DNA from 2 places in the Polaribacter staleyi genome. Region 2 is predicted to be linked to the other one. Evidence: riboswitches for the same ligand, from Rfam matches in the RefSeq annotation. Region 2 holds a riboswitch; the other holds the start of a gene.
The links. Region 2 has a riboswitch for S-adenosylmethionine ahead of WHD07_RS14955 (O-acetylhomoserine aminocarboxypropyltransferase/cysteine synthase family protein). Riboswitches for the same ligand answer to the same signal wherever they lie in the genome.
Positions count from the first base shown of each region.

Region 1: another riboswitch for S-adenosylmethionine. It lies ahead of WHD07_RS01655 (Na+/H+ antiporter NhaC family protein); the one in region 2 lies ahead of WHD07_RS14955 (O-acetylhomoserine aminocarboxypropyltransferase/cysteine synthase family protein).

Region 1 covers NZ_CP150665.1:443,060-454,130, reverse strand. Annotated here, with positions in the region: gene WHD07_RS01685 (AAA family ATPase) at 1-901, opposite strand, end outside; gene WHD07_RS01680 (DUF4350 domain-containing protein) at 905-2,116, opposite strand; gene WHD07_RS01675 (hypothetical protein) at 2,113-2,829, opposite strand; gene WHD07_RS01670 (stage II sporulation protein M) at 2,829-3,794, opposite strand; gene WHD07_RS01665 (RDD family protein) at 3,817-4,629, shown strand; gene WHD07_RS01660 (hypothetical protein) at 5,639-8,278, opposite strand; SAM-I-IV-variant riboswitch at 8,500-8,599, shown strand; gene WHD07_RS01655 (Na+/H+ antiporter NhaC family protein) at 8,649-9,956, shown strand; gene WHD07_RS01650 (alkene reductase) at 10,050-11,071, opposite strand, start outside.
Region 2 covers NZ_CP150665.1:3,589,675-3,600,745, reverse strand. Annotated here, with positions in the region: gene thrA (bifunctional aspartate kinase/homoserine dehydrogenase I) at 1-856, opposite strand, end outside; gene WHD07_RS14955 (O-acetylhomoserine aminocarboxypropyltransferase/cysteine synthase family protein) at 962-2,236, opposite strand; SAM riboswitch class I at 2,362-2,473, opposite strand; gene metK (methionine adenosyltransferase) at 2,926-4,182, shown strand; gene WHD07_RS14945 (SDR family NAD(P)-dependent oxidoreductase) at 4,380-5,144, opposite strand; gene WHD07_RS14940 (MFS transporter) at 5,186-6,475, opposite strand; gene WHD07_RS14935 (FadR/GntR family transcriptional regulator) at 6,495-7,196, opposite strand; gene WHD07_RS14930 (RagB/SusD family nutrient uptake outer membrane protein) at 7,352-8,683, opposite strand; gene WHD07_RS14925 (SusC/RagA family TonB-linked outer membrane protein) at 8,695-11,071, opposite strand, start outside.

The DNA of each region.
Region 1 (11,071 bases), 1.2 Mb from region 2:
CCGGAATGGTAGCTCTTTTAATATCTTCTGGGGTTACAAAATCGCGACCTTCTATGGCAGCAAATGCTTTTGAAGCCCCTAAAATAGCAATACTTGCTCTTGGTGAAGCGCCTAAATATAAAAACGAGTTAGAACGCGTATTCACCACAATATTTGCAATGTATTTTAGTAAATTATCTTCAATTTTAATCTGATTGACTAAATTTCTAAACTCAACAATTTTTTTACCTGTAATTACCGTTTCTATTTTACTTGCTTTAGTAGTGTTTTCTAAAGCTTGCTCTTTCAACAAAATTTCTAATTCCTCATCAGCATTTGGGTATTCTACATTAATTTTAAATAAAAAACGATCTAATTGTGCTTCTGGTAATCTGTAAGTTCCTTCTTGTTCTATAGGGTTTTGCGTTGCTAACACCACAAAAGGCTCTTCCATTTTAAAGGTTTGTCCGTCTATAGTAATTTGCTTTTCTTCCATCACCTCAAACAAAGCAGCTTGTGTTTTTGCAGGCGCTCTATTAATTTCATCAATTAAAATCATGCTAGAAAAAATAGGCCCTTTTTTAAACTCAAATTCAGACGTTTTTACATTAAAAACAGAAGTTCCTAAAATATCCGAAGGCATTAAATCTGGTGTAAACTGAATTCTACTAAAACCAACATCAATAGTTCTTGCTAGCAATTTAGCGGTAATAGTTTTTGCTACTCCAGGAACCCCTTCTATTAAAACATGACCATCTGCAAGGAGGGAAACGATTAATAAATCCATCATGTCTTTTTGACCGACAATTACCTTTTGCAATTGCTTTTTAATCTTAAAAACACTCTCTTGTAATTCCGATAAATCTATTCTATTTTCGAATGATAAATTTTCTTGTACTTCCTCGTTATTTGGTACTTCCATATCTTATTTATTAAAGAAATTTTCAATCATTTTATGTAATACAACTAATTCTTCTTCAGAACATTCTATCTTCTTATTTAAAGCGATAATTGTATTTACTAAATATTTTGTTTTTTGCAATTCATTACCAGATTTAGATGCTAATTTCTCTATAAAATCGGCATTTAAATTAGCTGTACTTAGCAAGTATTTAGAACGGACTTTTTCTAAAAAGTAGGCTATTTTTTTATCAACCAAATTCTTATGATCTTGTTCTTTTAAATACAAATTGGCAATGGTTTGTGTAAATGCAACAGTAGAGTTTTTTAAAGGTTCTATAATAGGAATCGGACGTTGTTTTCTTCTAGCGTTAAAAAGCATAAACAATAATAACCCAATTAAAGAGACAAATAAAAACCAGGTTAAAGTTTTATGTGCTAAAAAAAATTTAAATACGTTGGTATTGTCTTCTTTTTCATCTTGATATTTACTCGATTTTATCTGTGGATCCCAAATAACAGGTGCATTTGGCAAATAAGAAAGCACATTTGCTGCATACGCTTCGTTTCCGTTTAATAAATTGTAATTGGTAAACGCAATAGGTTGTGTGTGTAGGTAAAAAGCCCCTTTACCATGATGAATTTTTATAAAATTGGGTACTTTTTCTCCATCAACTTCCATAGTTCCCAAAACACTGGTAGAATTTTTATTGTATTGTAAAAAATAATTTCTGCGGATGTTTCTATCAAACGTAAAAGAGGTTTTAGAAAATTGATCATTTTTCAACTGAAAAGTAGCTTTTAACTCTTTTAAGGCTTTTACTTTATAAACATCCTTATCTAAATTATTTGTGGTAAACTTTAAAGACGTTTTTAAAGTATCTCTAAAATTGTTAAAAGCCAAAAAGACATTATTTCCTTTGGCAACAAAGTTTAAAAGCTCTGTTGTGGTTCCGTTTGTATATTTATATCCACTGTGTTTTATAGATATATAATTTTTATTTTTTAAACTATCAACTACCGAATTAAACAATAAATAATCGTAAATGTTCTGTTTTAATAAGGTAACGAGGTCATTATTAAAAAGTGTTGAAGCTTCGTTATAAATGATGTAATTACCAAACGGACTTTTCTCTTTTTCTTTAAAATTTTCATTCCAATCTGTTTTATTACAGCCTGTTAATGCAAAAAAGAGGAGGAGCGGAGCGTATTTTTTCAACTGTTGAAGTAGCATCATTTTAAAGAGTTTTTAAAAGATTTGTACTTGTTTTCAGCCAATTTAAAGTTGGTTTCATCTATGGGGAAATCTCCATACCAAACATACGAATAGACATACGATAAATAAGAAAATTCGGTTCTGGTTTGTGTATTTTCAATTTCAAAAAGGTATTCTGAATTGGTTTTATCTTTATGATAATCAATCAGTTTCTTGTTGGATAAAACTTTTAAAACAGACAAATAGTAATACCGAACTGCCAATCTGTATTCTTTACTATGAATGGCTTTTTGTAACAAGCCATCAATATCTGTTTCATGAATATCTTCGTCTTCGTAAACTAATTTTTTAGCAACTTTCTTTTTTGTTTGTTTAAAGTTCCAGAAACTGGCATCTGTACCCAAGAATGTTTTAAGAATGATAAAAATGATAATTGCACCTAATAAAAAAGGAAAGATGTTACTAATAAAATAAAGGATAGCACCTACAATAGCAGCACCTGCAGCGGAATCTTCTTTTTTATCTTCCTTTTTCTCTGCTTCTTCTGTATATACAAACTCTTTATCGTTGTATTTTTCTTTTAAATTTTCGTTAAACGATCTTTTTTGAGAAAATTCAATGGTTTTTTCATAGTGTATTGTGTCTTTTTCTAAAAGAAGAAGACTATCATTTTTAATCTGCCCAAAACCAATGGTTGCAAAAAAAAGTAAGAAAAGAAATACTCTTTTTTTCATCAACGTAAATGGTGTTTATTAGCTACCTTAAAAGGTAAAATTAGGTAGTAATAACTGATAGTTGCCAAACTAAAACCAATAATAGCAAAACAAATTATAGTAGGCATTGTATTAGAATATCTTGTAATATACCCTTCTAAAAAAGCCGCCATTAAGGTAAACGGAATGGTGCTTATAAAGATATAAAAGCCAGCTTTCATGCCACGTTTAAAAGACTCAAAACGTTTGTAAGCTCCCGGAAATAAAATACTTGCGCCAACAATATAACCTGCTGCAGCTTCTATAATCATTCCAAAAATCTCATACGTTCCATGAATCCAAATTCCTTTTAAACTATCAAACAAACTGTTATTTTGATAGAAAAATGCTTGAAAAACCGCCACCATAATGGCATTATAAACTACATAAAAACCAGTGCCTATTCCAATAAATAATCCAGATAGAAACATATTTAGGCCTACACGTTGGTTATTATCGTAAATACCAATAAAACTCCCCCAATTACTACCGCCTTTGTAAATAGCCATGGCATCGCCACTTTCTATATTTTCTAACGTTTTGTCTATATAATTATCGCCTAAAATTTGACGTGCAAAAGAAGCATCATTTAAAGTAGATAATAAACCGATGAAAAAGCAGGCAAAAAAGACAATAAAAGATAAGTAAATATATTTTCTGTATTGGTAGGCGAGTAGTGGTACTTTATCAAAAAAGAAATATAAAAACACGTTTTTATCACGCCTTTTAGAGTGGTACACCTTGTCAAAGCTAGACTTTGCTAACTTATTTAAATACACGGTAACTTTACTTTTTGGGTAGTAAGTTTGGGCATATACCAAATCGTTCATGATTTTTATATGCAGGTTGGCAATGTCATCTGGACTTTTTTTCTCTTTATTTGAAAAACCTTGTTCAAATTCGAGCCATTTTTCTTTATTTTGCTTTATAAAAGCGACCTCTCTCATTACGAGCGAATTTAAACATTGCATGAAAAGACTCCAAATAAAAACAGCACAAAATGTAAACATCAATTTTACCCTTGCAAATGTGGGGCAAAGGCTCTTGGCGTTTGGTTTAGACAATGTAATTAAATTTGCATATCTCTATTTTGCAATCAAGTTTTTAGACTTTAAAATGTTTGATACCGCTGTAAACGGAGATTCTTGGTCTATACGTGCATTAGATGTAATGGTTTTTTTACCCATTACATTTTATTCTTTGTACACAGAAATATGGTTAGACGGACAAACAGTAGGCAAGAAATTACTACACTTAAAAGTGATAAATATTGATGGTTTTAAACCTTCTACCACAGATTTTATGATGCGTTGGTTTTTAAGAATGGTAGATTTTAACTTATTTACCTTGTTGTTTGTGTACGTTGCCTCATTAGGCTTAGATAGTGAAACAGCCTTATTGATGCTGCTTTTTTTCTTTGGAAAGATGATTGGTTTCTTTTTAATTTTATTTACCGATAATAACCAACGTTTTGGTGATATCATTGCCAATACTGTGGTTATTTACCTAAAGGATGATGTGAAATTTTCTGAAACCATTTTAGAAAATATTTCAAATACCTACGTGCCCACGTATCCGAATGTGATTAAATTGTCTGATAATGATGCACGTATTATTAAAAACACGTTTCGTTCTGCTAAGAAATTTAGTGACTATAAAACCTTAATAAAATTGCGTTCTAAAATTTTAGAAGTCACCGGAATTAAATCTGTTCATAAAAGTGATACCGAATTTATAGATGTGGTTTTAAAAGATTATAATTATTACACACAGAATATGTAATTTTTCATGTTCAGAATTAATAGTGGTTATTATAGATAAGGAGTGTTGTTAAAAAATCTATTTAACATAATATAAATTATAGTACATTTATATAGTGATTTCTGTATAGCCGTATTTCAGGCTATTTACACATAATATCAGATATAATGTCTTTAGACTTATATCGATAGATATTATGTTAAAAGAAATTACGGCTATCAAGTTCGAATTCTAATTGTGTAGCTATAATTCTCTATTATGTAAAATATCCCAGAAAGCTCTGAACATCCAATAAACATTAGTTTGGGGTTGTTTTAAAATTCGTCAACAAGTGTCAATTATATTTTCGTAGAATCTCGTATTTGGTATTATTAAATGATATTATTTAAATACTCTATTCTAATAAACATTCGAACTATAATAATTTGTAGCTATAATTCGCCATGGCGCCTGTGCTGAACTTGTTGAAGTATTAAATTGCCTCTTGCAAAAAAGGCTCGATTGCTTTTTAAAAATAATTATGCTACGCAGTAATTTTTTTAAACACAATTTTCCAACGCTTGCAGCCGCACAAAAGCTAACATTTTTAGTTTGTATGAAATTCTGTTATTCTACAATAATCCGTCAGTATTTTTTTCTAATATCATTTTCGTAAACTTCCCACAAGAGCATAAATTTTAAGAAAAATAAAATTCTATGCACTTGTTCTATTATGAACTATTATTGAAGTTTCTTTTGGTTAGTACTTTTAATATTATGTTAAATAGATATTATAATCCCTACTATTAATCATTTATTACTTTCTTTTTTTCCTTGATGAAAAAAGAAACAAAAAAATCAAGACTTACATATATTTTTGGAAACAATTACGGTTCGTTTCTCTATATTTTATGATAGATTCTAACTTTTAAGACTATTTTTAGAGGTATTATAAAATAGGTAAACTTAAGAATATGTATTGCTAACACCCTAAAATATTACGTTCCACTCTCCTATTGTTTTGCCAAAATTATATTATGTCAGTAGCAAATCAAAAATGCTTACTTCTATTATCTTTCCTAGCTCTATTAATTAATTTTAAGTCAGGGTTATTTGTTTTAAAGTAATGTTTTGCTCTACATTTATGCATTAGATTACCTAATATTCTTCTATCTTTAACTTCAGTAACATTGTAATTAAATTGTACTTTTAATGTTGTTGCAATATCTGATAAGAAAAAAGAGTTTTTATCTAGTTCGACTATATACTTATCAATTATAATGTTCCAATTTTTGGGTCTCTCATTTGCTATAAGTAGCATTAGTTCATGTTTTAAAAGTGAATTACTTTCATTTATAGCCTTACTACATATTAAAGGCCCCATTTTATTTGAAAACAAATCATTTTTAAAAAAACTAACAACATTTGTAGGTACAGACAGTAAAACTCTAAGTCGTTTCTCTTCTTTATTACTTATATTAAAATCATCATCATTTAATTCAAATCTTGCTCCTTCAAAAGCAGCATTTCCTTTATCTGCTAATATTGGAGTTAATATTATTAATAATTTAGAGACTTCATTCCAACCTCTTAAAATATCATCAAGAAATTCTTTTTTTAAGTTAGAATCTACAAAATCACTATTCCTTAGAACTCTTGAACTAGCAGTTATTTGTCGCATTAAAACTTTAAAAGAATAATCCTTCATAACAGAATTAATAACCTGATTATATGGTCTTACTTGATCATAATGTTTATCATTATATTTATCTTTTAGCTCATCTGGTAACCCTGAAGAAATTACATTTTTACTTATTTTCTCTTCTTCTTTTTCTAAACTTTCAACATTTGGTTCCCATGAAATAGAATTATAAGGATTTAAATTACCAGGTATTTTAACTTTATCTTTAACACTCTCTAATGTTTCTCTAATGTCATCTTTTAAGACCTTTAAAGCATCTTCTTTATTTCTATCAATACCTGAATAAAATTCCATTATTTCAGGAAAATCAATATATCTTTTCTCTTTATAAATATCTTCTTTAAACGTTAAATTAAGATTCATTCTATGAGCTATAAAATAAAATACCCAGTATACATTCTTAAAGAAATATAAATCAATTCTTTTCGCAAATATTGCATTATCAATTAGAACTTGAAATAAATAATCCAAATCTAAATCAATATAATTTTCTTCACAAAAATCTTGTAACTCTCTTTTAAAATAATCTTCTGAAAATTCAAAATCATTTCTTTTTAGAAGGAGTTCACAGAAAAAACCTAACACATATGTACAGTCTTTAATATCAGGTTTTTTACTCTTGTAAGTTGGTATATCATATTCTTCAAAAATTATAGATAAAATAGTATCTAATAATTTTGTCCTATTTACCGAAGAATGTTCTACTCCAATTTTTGAGGAAGCTTTTAATATAGCTAAACAATTTTTTGCTGTTCTGTGAATATTTAAGACTTCTAAATCATTTGTAACTTTGTCTAATAATATATCATTGTCTTCGTTAAAAGAGTTATTTATTATATATTGGTTTACAATTTTTCTTATTTCGCTTTGAGGTAATGATAGTAAATAATATGTCAAAAAACTCCTATTAATTTTCACATCATCTTCATCTTCATTAGTTGTCAAAAACAAATCGTTTCCTATTGTATTAAGTATAATTATAGGGATTTCTTTAAAGTTATCTGAAACATTTTTAATCATTTTTAAAGTACCAGATTCTTCAAAACATATAGAATCTATAATTATACAATCAATATTTTCTCTATTTTTTAAATAATCATTGGTAATAATCTGTTCTATATTTTTTACTATTTTATGTTTCTTGGTTAACTTTGAATCTATATAAACAAATGTTTTTCCAATTTTCCAAGCTTCTAGTTTTAGATAATGAGCTAATGATGTTAAACCAAATTCAGAAGGTGCTTTTATTATTAAGTTTTTTGTATTGTTTAAAATTTCAGAAAGATCAATATTATTTTCAATATTTTTAGTAGGGTTTTTTGATATGTTATTAGATTTACTAATTATAGGTTCAATCCATATTGGAGCATCTTCGTTAAATGATTTTAAAGACTTTTTTAAGTCATCATCTAGTTTAACTCTAATTCTATCAATTGTCTCAACAACTTCTTTAGATTGAAATTTAGTTGAAAGCCCTTTTATAAATAATTCTAAAACCCTTTCTAACTCTTTTTTAAATTCTATGACACCTTCATAATCTATATATAAACCATTTGTTCCTATCTTTTTTTTAAATTCTTGGACTTTATTATATTGTATAAAATCAAGTTCTTTTGGGTTTACATTTTCATTGTTAAAAAAGAAAACTATTTTAGGTAAAGAATTATTAGACTTTTTTTCTAAAGCTTTGATGTATTCATGTTCAGTTCCACTACCTGCAATTTTTGTAGGAGTTCCGAATCTATATCTCATTATACCTATAAAAATATCATAATTAGATTTTTCAACTGAATCATCTATTATTTCTTGTCCATTTTTACCCATATCAGGTAGAACATCGTTTTCCCATTTAAAAGTTTCAAAATTTATTTTTAAATGTTTAGCTATTCCTTTATTAAGTTTTCCAATTACTTTTTCTGTAATATTTCTTTCTTCCCCACAATCACCAGGTGATGAAATAAAACATTTATAAATTACTCTTTCTTCCATTTTCATTTTTTATGAATATAAATATAAGGGTTTAAATAGAAGTAATTGCCTAAAAAAATCATTAATTAAATACATTCCATACACATTTGACACATCACTCCTATTGTCATTAAGTAAAAGTAATAGCTTAACCACTTAAAATCATACTATTTAAATTTCATAAAATTTTAACGCTTTTAAAGACATAACTATCCATTTATACACTAATTTTGCGCTCTTAAATTAATTATCAAGAATCTCAAAAAAAAGGAGATAGCAACCTGCAATAACGAGCAAGGTGCTAAATAGATAAGCCAATAAATTGGAACCAATGTTAACTCATAATTCTACTTATAAGCAGCTATGTCCTTTTTAGAAAGAAAAAAGTAACATGGCAAATTCAAACACAATTACTCCAAAATTTAGCGCATTAATTCCCTTATTCGTATTTGTATGTACGTTTTTAGGTGTTGGTATCTATCAAAACGATTTTTATGCATTACCTGCTCCCATTGCTGTAATAGTTGGTATTATTGTAGCCTTTTTAATGTTTAGACAATCTATAAACTCTAAAATTAAAACGCTGTTACAAGGTTGTGGAGATGATAAAATATTAACCATGTGTTTAATCTATTTATTAGCAGGTGCCTTTGCTACCATTACAAAATCTACAGGTAGTGTAGATGCTATTGTAAGTCTTGGGTTAGATTATATTAACATACAATATATTTACTTTGGTATTTTTATAATTGCGGGTTTCTTATCGGTTTCTACAGGTACTTCGGTGGGTGCCATTGTTGCGTTAGCACCAATTGTTATTGGTATTGCAGATAAAAGTAGTATGGACTTACCCATACTTTGTGGCGCATTATTAGGCGGTAGCATGTTTGGTGATAATCTATCTGTAATTTCTGATACCACCATTGCTGCCACTCAGTCTTTAGGCTGTAAAATGAGTGATAAATTTAAACAAAATATTAAAATTGCCGTTCCTGCTGCGTTATTTACCATTGCAATCTTAATTATTCAAGGTTTAGGATTAAAAGAGGTAGCAACTGAAACTGTAACGTATAATTATTCTGTACTAAAAATAGTACCATATTTATTGGTGATTACCTTATCTATAGTAGGTGTTAATGTATTTATAACTTTATTATTAGGTGTTCTTTCTGGCATCTTTTTAGGTTTAATCTATGGAGATTTTACACTTATTGAAGCTACTAAAATAGCTTATACTGGTTTTACAAATATGACAGAAATTTTCTTATTATCCTTGCTTACAGGTGGATTAGCGGCTTTGGTGAAAAAAAATGGAGGGATTGATTTTATACTGCTAAAAATTAAGACACTTATAAAAAGTAAAAAATCAGCTCAATTTGGCATTGCAACTTTAGTAAGCACCATCAATATGGCAATTGCTAATAATACGGTTTCTATTATAATTTCTGGTCCCATTGCAAAAACAATTAACGATGAGTACGGTTTAGACAATAAAAAAACAGCATCTATATTAGATATATTTGCTTGTATTACACAAGGACTTTTACCTTATGGCGCACAGGTTTTAATGATCTTAAGTTTCGCTAACGGAAAAATAGATTACCTAGATTTAGTTTCTAATACCTGGTATTTGGCATTGTTATTTATATATACCTTATTATTTATCAGCTTTAAACCACTAAGATTTGGTTCTAATTAAAAATAAAAACAGCATCTCAATAATTGAGATGCTCTTTTTATTTGATACTATTCTAGGAAGTAAATTCCTTGTTTAGAATATTGCTTATTTAAATTATTTAGAAGCATTTGGATAATCTGTATATCCCTTTGCTCCTTGTGTATAAAACGTGTCTTGATCCCATGCTGCTAATTCTAAATTATTTTCAAAACGCGCTACTAAATCAGGATTAGAAATAAATGGTTTTCCGTAAGCGATTAAATCGGCATCGCCAGCTTCTAAGACTTTGTTTCCTTTTTCTTGATCAAACGCTGTGTTAATCATTAACGTACCCTTATATAAAGGTCTAAAGTGTTTTGCTATTTCTGTTACTGCAAAAGGAACTTTAGAAACATCTGTAAACGGTTCTGATAAATGTACGTAGGCTAAATTGTAATCGTTAAGTTTTTTTATAATGTATTCGAACGTCGGAATGGTATCTTTATCCATGGTTATTCCGAATAAACCATCTAAAGAGGGATTAAAACGCACTCCAATTTTTTCTTGCGGAATTACTTCTTTCATAGCGTCTAAAACCTCGAAGAAAAAACGAGCCCTGTTTTCAATACTTCCTCCATAAATATCTGTTCTTTTATTAGAGCTTCCATTAAAGAATTGTTGAAACAAATATCCATTTGAAGAATGAATTTCTACACCATCAAAACCTGCTTTTACTGCATTTGCTGCTGCATTTTTAAAATCTTCTACAGTTTGTTTAATATCAGAAATCGTCATTTCCCTTGGAGTAACGGTATCCTTAAAACCTTCTGGAGTAAATGATTTTGAATTAGGATTTAAGGCCGAAGCCGAAACTGGCAATTCTCCATTATGAAAATCTGGATGAGAGATACGTCCAACATGCCAAAGTTGAATAAATATTTTTCCGCCTTTATTGTGTACACGCTTGGTTACTTTTTTCCAACCTTCTACTTGCGCATCAGTATATATTCCGGGAGTATTAATGTACCCAACGGCTTGTTTAGATACTTGAGAACCTTCTGTAATAATTAAACCAGCCGAAGCACGTTGCTCATAATACAAGCCTTGTAACTCGTCGGTTGCTACTTTACCTTCGTTATCTGCACGACTACGCGTCA
Region 2 (11,071 bases):
ATGCTAACTTTTTATGCGTTTCTCTGTTTTCTTCCGCAGTAAAAAATAAATCAGAATCTACCCCAATAATGTGAATATTAGCATTCACTTTATCTAAAATTTCAATATCTTTTTTTCCCCCAACCGTAACATCAATTGTTTTTAATAATTGATTCATTAATTTATAAGACGATAATTGATACCGTTCTTGCAGCTTTTTACCGTGATGCAACAACCAACTTTCTACATCAAAAATATCTGAATTATCTTTTTTTGATCGATGAAAACGTTCTTTAAAAGATTCTGGTGTTCTATAACACAACATTGCATGCATACGAGCATCATGAACAGGATTACTAGAATTTACTAAAAACTGTTCTTGAATCTGGCAATTTGCAATTAACCAATCTGTAGATTTCCAATCGGTTGCAATTGGCAAAAAGTGTTTGGTTAATTTGGTATTTAAAACCATCATTTCCCAAGCAATTCCGCCTCCTAAAGACCCGCCTATTAAAGCAAATAGTCTATCAATTTTTAAGACTGATAATCCTTGTAAAAAAATTCTCGCAACATCTCTTGCTATAAAATCTTTATAATTATCAATCAAAAAACCATCAAACCCATTTCCAGGAATATTGAAAGATAAAATGGTATAAACATCTGTATTTATAGCCTTATCTTTACCAACAATATCAACCCACCAACCATTTTTACCAGCAACATCACTATTACCTGTTAATGCATGGTTGATTAAAATAATAGGAGCATCTCCTAATTCTTGACCAAAAACTTGATAACTCAAGTTCATTTCAGAAATTAAAGCACCCGTTTCTGTGGTAAAATCTTTTATTTTGATATGTTCTAGTTGATGTTTCAATTATTGGCTAAATTTTAAATTTATGTGTCTGTTAGAGCGCAGTCAAGAACTCATTTGTTCTAATACAAAAACAACCTTTCGACTGCACTCAAAGAGACCTATTTATTATATTTTTGAAAAAGCTGCTTTTAAATCTGCTTTTAAATCTTCTAAATCTTCTATACCAACAGACAATCTAATTAAATCTTGACTAACACCTGCACTTGCTTGTGCAGCCTCATCTAATTGTTGATGTGTTGTACTAGCTGGATGAATAATTAATGATTTTGTATCACCAATATTAGCTAATAAAGAAAATACTTTTGTAGTATCTGCAATTACTTTAGCTGCTTCAAAACCTCCTTTTACACCAAAAGTTACCAAACCACTTTGCCCTTTTGGCAAATATTTATCTGCTAACGTTTTGTATTTACTGCTAGCTAAACCAGGGTAATTTACCCAAGCCACCTCTTCTTGCACTTCTAACCAAGTAGCTAATGCCAATGCATTTGCAGAATGTTGTTTAATTCTAACTGGTAAAGTCTCTAAACCTTGAATGATATTAAAAGCGTTTGTTGGACTTAAAGCTGCACCAAAATCACGTAAACCTTCTAAAATTAATTTAAAAGTAAACGCTGCTGCACCTAGAGCTTCATGATATTTTAAACCATGGTAACCTGCAGAAGGCTCTGTAAATTCTGGAAACTTACCATTTGCCCAGTTAAAAGTACCAGCATCAATAATAGCACCTCCTAAAGACGTTCCTTGTCCGCCAATATATTTTGTTAAAGAATGAATTACAATATTTGCTCCGTGTTTAATTGGGTTTAATAATGCTGGTGTAGCCACAGTATTATCTACAATAAAAGGAACCTCAGCTGCTTTAGCCTCTACAGAAATTGCTTCTAAATCTAAAACATCTAATTTAGGATTTCCTAAAGACTCTACAAAAAAGGCTCTAGTATTATCTTGTAAAGCTTTTTTAAACTCTGCTGGGTTAGATGCATCTACAAACGTAGTTGTAATACCTAATCTTGGTAAGGTAACACTTAATAAATTATAGGTTCCACCATACAAACTGCTAGAAGCCACAATATGATCTCCAGCTTTTAAAAGCGTTAACAAACCTGTTGCAATTGCTCCTGTACCAGATGCAAAAACTACCGCTCCGATTCCGCCTTCTACAGCTGCCAAACGATCTTGTAAAATTTGGTTTGTTGGGTTATTTAAACGTGTGTAAATAAATCCTAATTCTTTTAATGAAAAAAGATTTGCAGCATGTTCTGAGTTGTTAAAAACATATGATGATGTTTGATAAATAGGAACTGCTCTTGTTCCTCCATTTTGTGTTACATCATGTCCTGCATGTAATGCGTTTGTTGCTAATTTGTACGTACTCATTTTTCTATTTTTTTTTGAGTTAATAAATGATTAAACCAAAAGTCAAATGCATCAACTTTGTTGATGTACTTACTAGAAAAATGTTATTAAGAAAATTGAACTTTCCAGAACAGGAAATTTCGTTTTTGTTATCTATCCAATCGTAAAAATAATTGGGTAGAATGTAGCACCTTCTTTATTGCTAAAGGGTTGCTAAGGTTTCAATGGGTCTAATCCCTCCGCCTTTCTTGATAACATTTCAATAAGTTATTGAACTTCGTGAATGCAAATATATGCTTAGAAAAATTTAATATCCAAGTAAAAATCAATTTATTTTTAAATAAATAGAAATATCACATAAAAAGACGCTGTTTTATCTTTATCAAATAAATTATAAACAGCCTGTTCTATTTTATTGATAATACCATAATAAAATATTATTATGAAAAGTTATGATATGTAAATTTATAATGTAACTTTGCAAAGAATTTAAGAGGAAAAATTTGAACTGATTGCAACCTCTGACGCAGATTTTTTTTATCTGCCGAAACAAAAAATGCTAAAGCAGTAATTTTCTACTACTTTTAGCGACCAATGCAATCTCTTTTTATTTTTCTTTATTCCTGTTTACACAGGATAGACAAATTTTAAAGAACCCTTTTTGCTATGCATTAAGGAATCATTTTTAATACTATAAAAGAAGATTTATTATGTCATATTTATTTACCTCAGAAAGTGTTTCTGAAGGACACCCAGACAAGATTGCAGATCAAATTTCTGATGCTTTAATCGATAACTTTTTAGCATTTGATAAAACAAGTAAAGTTGCTTGTGAAACAATGGTAACAACAGGTCAAGTATTTTTAGCCGGAGAAGTAAAATCTAAAACATATTTAGATGTTCAAAAAATTGCTAGAGATGTAATTAACAAAATTGGTTACACAAAAGGAGCTTATATGTTTGACGGAAACTCTTGTGGAGTTTTATCGGCTATACATGAGCAATCTCCAGATATTAACCAAGGTGTTGATAGAGCAAACCCAGAAGATCAAGGTGCAGGAGACCAAGGAATGATGTTTGGTTACGCAACTGATGAGACAGAAAACTATATGCCTTTAGCGTTAGAATTGTCTCATAGATTATTAATTGAATTAGCTGCATTAAGAAGAGAAAACAAAGATATCCCTTACTTAAGACCAGATGCTAAAAGTCAGGTTACTATAGAATATTCTGACGATAACGTGCCGCAAAGAATTGATGCTATCGTAATTTCTACACAACATGATGATTTTGACAAGTCTGATGATGTGATGTTAGCAAAAATTAAAAAAGACATTGTTGAAATTTTAATTCCTAGAGTGGTTGCTAAATTACCTGCTCATATTCAGAAATTATTTACAGATAACATTACTTATCATATTAATCCAACAGGTGTTTTTGTAATTGGTGGACCTCATGGAGATACTGGTTTAACAGGAAGAAAAATTATTGTAGATACGTATGGAGGAAAAGGTGCACATGGTGGTGGAGCTTTTTCTGGAAAAGATCCTTCTAAAGTAGATAGATCTGGAGCCTATGCAACAAGACACATTGCTAAAAACTTGGTTGCTGCCGGACTTTGTAAAGAAGTTTTAGTACAAGTTTCTTATGCAATTGGTGTTGCTAAACCAACAAGTATTAATGTTGAAACCTATGGTACTGCAACCGTAGATTTATCTGACGGAGCAATTAGTAAAATAGTAGAATCTATTTTTGATATGCGTCCTTACTTTATTGAAAAACGTTTAAAATTAAGATCACCTATTTATTCTGAAACTGCTGCTTATGGTCACATGGGTAGAACACCAGAAGTAAAAACAGTTACATTTACAAACCCAATGGGAGAAACTATTTCTGAGGAAGTAGAAACTTTTACTTGGGAAAAACTAGATTATGTAGACGCTATAAAAGAAGCTTTTAAATTATAGAAACTTCTGTATTAAAATAAAAAAAGCCTTTAGAATTCATTTTCTAAAGGCTTTTTTATTTTCCTTTCATGCTTATTCTAATTCCCTTTAAAGGGCATCAAAAAGACAAACAGTAGAACTTCTAAAAAGGAAAAACCGTTTTGTAAAAAATTACAAAACGGTTTTAATAAATATTAAATCCAATAAAAAACTTCTTTTTAGATACCTAATGCTTGACCACCACCAATTTGGATAGTTTCTGCAGTAATAAAAGCAGCATCTTTACTTGCTAAGAAAGCTACAACACCTGCAACATCTTCTGGTTGACCTAATCTACCTAACATAATGCTATTAGCCCAAGAAGCAAACACTTCTGGTTTAGTAGCTTTAATTTGAGCATGGAAAGGAGTATCAATTGTACCTGGAGATACTGCGTTTACTCTAATACCATATTCTGCTAAATCTTTTGCCAAAGCTCTTGTTATTGCATGTACACCTGCTTTAGATGTTCCATAAATTCCAGCTCCTGGTCCACCTGCATTCCAAGCTGCGTTAGATGTATAGTTTATGATAGATGCATTTTCACTTTTCTTTAAAAATGGAATAGCTGCTCTAGATGCAAAAAATGCAGAATCAAGGTTTAAAGCCATAACAAATCTGTAAAATTCAGTAGTCATTTCTTCAAATCTAGATCTACCACCTAAACCACCAGCGTTGTTAACTAAAACATCAATTTTACCATATTTTTCACCAATCTTAGTAATGTTTGCTGTTACTTCTTCATCTTTAGTAACGTCAAAACCATAATACTCAGCAGTTATTCCTTCTGCAGTTAATTCCTTAACTCTTTCAGCTCCTGCTTCATCTTCAATACCGTTTAAAATTACAGTATAACCATCTTTTCCTAATCTTTTTGCAACTGCAAAACCTATTCCTCCTGTAGCTCCTGTAATTACAGCAACTTTATTTTCTATTTTACTCATGACTTTATATTATAATTATTGTTTTTATTAATTTTTATTCTTTATTCTTCTACTGATTTTATTTCTCGTGCGAAATAATAAATGGCTCCTAAACCTAATGGCACAAATGCAGCAATAGCAACAAATATTGGCGTGTAAGAAAATTTTTCTTGAATTATTGGCACTAAAAAGTTCATCAATATTACAGAAAACACACCAACCATACCTGCTAAACCAGCTAATGATCCTACAGATTTACCGCTAAATAAATCACTTGGTAATGTTTGTACGTTACCAATTGCAAACTGAAAACCAAATAATACAAAAAATACAATTGCAACAAAACGCTCTGGCGAATCACCAAATAACACTGTAGCAACTAAGCCTAAGAACATGATAACTCCACCAATTAATATTGTTAATTTTCTTCCTCTATCAATTGAATTTGTTTTTGATATAATTTGTCCTGAGACATATCCACCTGCAATACTACCTAGAGCAGCACCTACATAAGGCACCCAAGCAAACATACCCACTTCTTTTACATTAAAACCGTAAACATCTGCCAAGTAAAGAGGCATCCAACCTACAAATAACCACCAAATTGGTTCTAAAAAGAAACGCCCTACAACAATTGCCCAAGATTCTCTATGAGAAAGAATTTCTTTTAAGCTTTTACCTTTTGTATCTGCTGTTGCATTTTGATCTGCTTGACTTTGACCTTCTGAAATATATTTTTGTTCTTCTGGAGTAATCCAAGGGTGTTTTTTTGGTCCTGCTTTATTAATTAATAACCAAGGAATAATCCAAAGTAAACCAAAAGACCCCACTACCATAAAACTAGTTCTCCAACCAAAAGCAACATATAATGTAGCAATAAATGGCGGCGCAATTACCGAACCAATAGAAGCACCGGCATTAAATAATCCTTGTGCAATGGCACGTTCTTTAATAGGAAACCATTCTGCATTACTTTTAACTCCCCCTGGCCAGTTACCAGCTTCAGAAAGACCTAATGTACTTCTAAAGAATGTAAGTCCTACAATACCACGAACAGTAGAGTGAAGAAAAGAAGATAGCCCCCAAACACCAATACTAATTACATAACCAATTCTTGTTCCAACTTTATCAAATAGTTTACCAGAAAATAATTGTCCTAGTGCATAAAACACCATGAAAATATTTAAAATTAAACCATAATCACTTTTTGTAAGGTCTAATGAACCAGAGATTGAATTTGGCTGGTCATTACTTCCCCACATAATTGCTAATGCACTTCTATCAATATAATTGATTACAGTTGCTATAAAGATAAGTCCTATAATAAACCACCTTAATCCTTTTACTTTCATATTTATATACTTATTTATGTTAGACGTTATAACAATACATATAGAGCTCTTTAAAATGCTCTTTCATTTTTTGTTTTGCTAGTTGAGGATTCTTTTCTTTGATGGCATCAAAAATAGCTTGATGATCACTGATTCCTCTTTGTGCTAAGTCTGCATCACACACATGATGTTTCTTGAAATTTGTAATAATTTCTGGCGTAATAATTAGCATAAACGTATTCATTGTGCTATTACCACTTGCTTTTGCAATTGCTAAATGAAACAATAAATCTTCTTGTACAGCATCTTCTCCGTTTATTACTTTTGTTTTATATGCTTCAAGGGCTTCATTCAATTTAAGCAAATCGCCTTCAGTTCTTCTTAAAGCAGCTAATCTTGATGTTTTTAATTCTAATAATATTCTTGTTTCAACAAGAGATTTAAATTCTGGTTCATCTAACCTTATAATGTCTTCAATCATTCCGTTTAAGGCAGTAACACCTATATTGGCTACAAAAGTTCCACTTTGTGGTCTAGATTTTAACAAACCATAAAACTCTAATCTATGAATTGCCTCTCTTACATTACTTCTACTTACATTAAATTTTTCGGAAAGCATTCTTTCAGAGGGTAACTTGTCTCCCGGTTCTAAATTTTTATAATTAATTAAATCCCGGATACCAATAATAATTTCCTTTTGAACCTTTTGATTTTCATTTTTTGTAAGCACTTCTAACTTCATATTCTAGATTTTTAATAACAGAACTGGTTAACCAGTTTGACCGCGTAAATATATAAAAAACAAATCTCTTTTGTTGAACTTAATGATATACATAAATTGTATTTTAATTTTGCTGGCAAAAAATACCAGCAAAATTAAATACTTTGTTAATTACCCTAGTAACCAGTGTTTTGTGTAATTACTCCTTCACTTGCAAAAATTTCTGAAGTTGGAACTGGAAATACATAGTAATTGCTATTAATTGTTTTTCCCATTTCTGCATCAACAGTTCCTGTTCTAACTAAATCGAACCATCTTTGACCTTCTAATGCAAACTCTAATCTTCTTTCGTTAGCAATAGCTATTCTAAGTTCTTGTTGACTAGCTGCTACAGCATTTATTAATCCTGCTCTAGTTCTAACCTTGTTTAATTCGATTAAAGCTAATGCTCTTGCTGCAGGAGTATTTGTATTCTCATTTAAAGCTTCTGCATATAGTAATATAACATCTGCTAATCTCAGTTCTATAAAATCTTGATCTGCAGCTGCAGAACCATATTTAACACCAACTCTATAAGTAGACAAAGGAGGTACAGATATTGTTGCGTTTTTTCTAATAACATCTCCTGCATTATCAAAAGCAGCTGCTAAGTCTGCGGTAATTGGATCTTCATTTGATTTTGTGTCACCTCCATTACTCCATAATGTAAATGTAGAACCACTATAATCACTTATTGCTATAGAACCAGATATTTGAGTTGCAAATATTATCTCTTTGTTTAAATCAGAACCTGGACCAAAAACATCAGCAAAGTTTGGCATTAATTCTAATCCAGCAGCATCGGCACCGTTTACAACAGCTGCTAAATGAGGTGCTGCATTTACAAAATCTCCCATTTGCATATATACTTTACCTAACAATCCTTGAGCAGCAATTGAAGACGCTCTTCCTGTAGAAAGCCCACTATTACTTAAAGCATCTTTTGCATCCATTAAATCAGAAATAATCTGACTATAAACATCTGCAGCCGGCTGTCTTTTTAATATTGAAGTATCTGTTGTACTTGGTTCTGCTGATAAATTAATAGCTACATCTCCAAAAACTTTTACTAATTTAAAATATGCTAATCCTCTTAAAAACTTAGCTTCACCAATATGTATATTATCAGATGATTTTTCAATAACAATATTCGCACTTAATATAGATTTATATAAAGAGGCATAAAAAGGTTGGAAAAAATCACCTTCCATAGATAATACATCTCCATTAAATGATGCAAATGAATTGTGTGGAGATTCATCAAACTGAGCATTATCTGCTCTAAAGTCCCCCATTACTCCTAATGGTGTAGCAGAGCCTGTTTGATAATTATAAGCAGAATTTAAAACTCCTTCAAAATCTGTTAAAGAATCTGCTTCAGGTATATTTGAAGGCAATTGATCTAAGTCTGTTGAACATGCTGAGATAGCCAACATTAATCCTATTACTAATATATTTATTTTTCTCATTTTTTCTTTTTTTAAAAGTTAAGATTTAAACCTAACGTAAAGCTTCTTACAACTGGACTAGCTCCTACTTGGAAACCAGATGTTGTAGGACCGTTATAATCTCCTGTTGTTTCTATACCTTCTGGGTTATAAGAAGTATAATTATCGGCCATTATGTACAATAAGTTAGTAGCAGCACCGTATAAACGAACAGAACTTAAACCTATTTTTTCTACTAACTCTTCTTTAAAAGTATAACCAATTGTAATATTTCTTAAAGCTAAATAAGAAGCGTCTTGAATATTTGCATCTAAATTATCTTTTGCTCCTTTAACAAACATACCATTGTGTACTGCACGACCTTCTGCGTCTTTAAAACCATCTACTAATCTACCTCCCCATTGAGAACCGTAATAGTAAGGATCTACATTGTAAACCTCTCCACCAACTGTTCCTTGAAATTGTAAAGACATATCAAATTGCTTGTAGTTCATAGAACTATTCAACCCCCAATAAAAATCTGGTGTATTTTGTCCTGCTTTAATTAAATCTCCACCCTCTTCTACTGTTCTTGTTTTATCAATTTCACCATATCCTGGTTCTCCAGGTGCTTGTTGATCTACAACATAATATTCTCCAGTAGTATTATTTGGATTTCTTGTACCATCTTCTAGGTATTTCATTTCAACTTGTCCTGCAGTTTCTAATGCCCACATTTCACCAATTTGACCTCCAACATAATTTCTAAATACTACATCTCTACCAGATTGACCTACTGCTTGTCTAGGTAATTCATCTAAACCATCTAAATCTGTAATTTCTGTATTCACTGTAGAAAAGTTACCACTCACATTCCATGAAAAATCATCTTTTTGAATGATACCTGCTGAAAACTCAAGTTCTACACCTGAACTTTTTATATTTCCTGCATTTAAAGTTATAGCTTGTGTTCCAAGAACCTCAGAGACATTTCTACTAAGTAAGAAATTTTCTATGTTTGAAGTATAGTAATCTACTCCTAAAGTAAATCTATTATTAATAAAACCGAAGTCTATACCATAATTGGTTTCTGTGTTTGTTTGCCAAGTTAAATTTGGATTTGCAACATCTGAAGGAATATTAAAACCTGTACCAAAAACTGTTGGAGTAGGGTTTAACAAACTTAATGAATCGTAAGAACCTAAGAAAGAAGTTGTTCCTAATGATCCTGTACTAAATCTTAATTTTAATTTACTTAACACATCACTATCTTCTAAAAAAGATTCTTTATGTGCATTCCAACCTAAAGAAACTGCAGGAAAAGTACCGTACTTTTCATTAGCTCCAAAACGAGAATCACCATCTCTTCTAAGAGAAACAGAAGCTAAATACTTATCATCATACGCATAGTTAACTCTTCCGAAAACACTTTTTCTTACTCTAGTTTCATCTCTTTCTGTTACAACAATATCGGCTGGTGATAACAAATTAAAATTTGTAACTGCTGTATTTGGAACATTAGTACCATCTAAAGAATTACCTCTAAAAGTAGTTGACTGAAACTCTACACCAGCTACTGCTGCTATATTATGTTTACCTATTTCTTTTGTATAGTTTAAAGTAGTTTCACTTAAGATAGAAGAAATTTTCACATCTGTTTGATCTAAATTAGTTGCACTACCACGAGCTTTAGCATCAGATTGAACTCCTCTCCAGTAATAATCTTGAGTATCTCTAAAATCTCCACCTAAAACTGTTTTTACATCTAATCCTTCTATAATATTGTAAGATAAATAAGAATTAATATTAGCAAAATAGGTTCTTTGTGTTCTTTCTGAGTTATCTAACTTTGCAGCAGGACCTTGATCTCCAGAACCTCCAATACCATTATTATCCTTTCCATAATGCCAATCATTTACATAATCTCCTGGCTGTAATGTATATATACTAGAATTATAACCTGCATCAACTGCATCTCCACTTACTCCTGTATCAAAACCTTTAAGACCTAAAGCTTGTGCTTTTTTATCTAAATCTTGAACAAAAGCAATAGAAGCTTCTGTATGATAAATAGGATGAACACTATATGATCTAGAAAGATCTCTAACATCCCACCCAACAATTTGTCTTTTAGAAGTATATCCATTAAAACTTATTCCTGTTTTAAATTTGTCTCCTAATTTAGCGTCAATATTTAAACGAGCATTTAATCTTTCGAAACCTTGAGTTCTTACAATACCTGTAGCATCTTGGTAACCAACAGACCCAAAATACTTTACATCATCTGTACCACCACTCATACTAAAATCATGACTCGTAGTAGTACCTGTTTGATATAACCAATCCTCTACACTTCTTTCGTCTGGAGACTCCTCATAAGCAGTTAATCTATACTCTAAAAAAGCAGGATCTATTTGAGAAACATTCCAA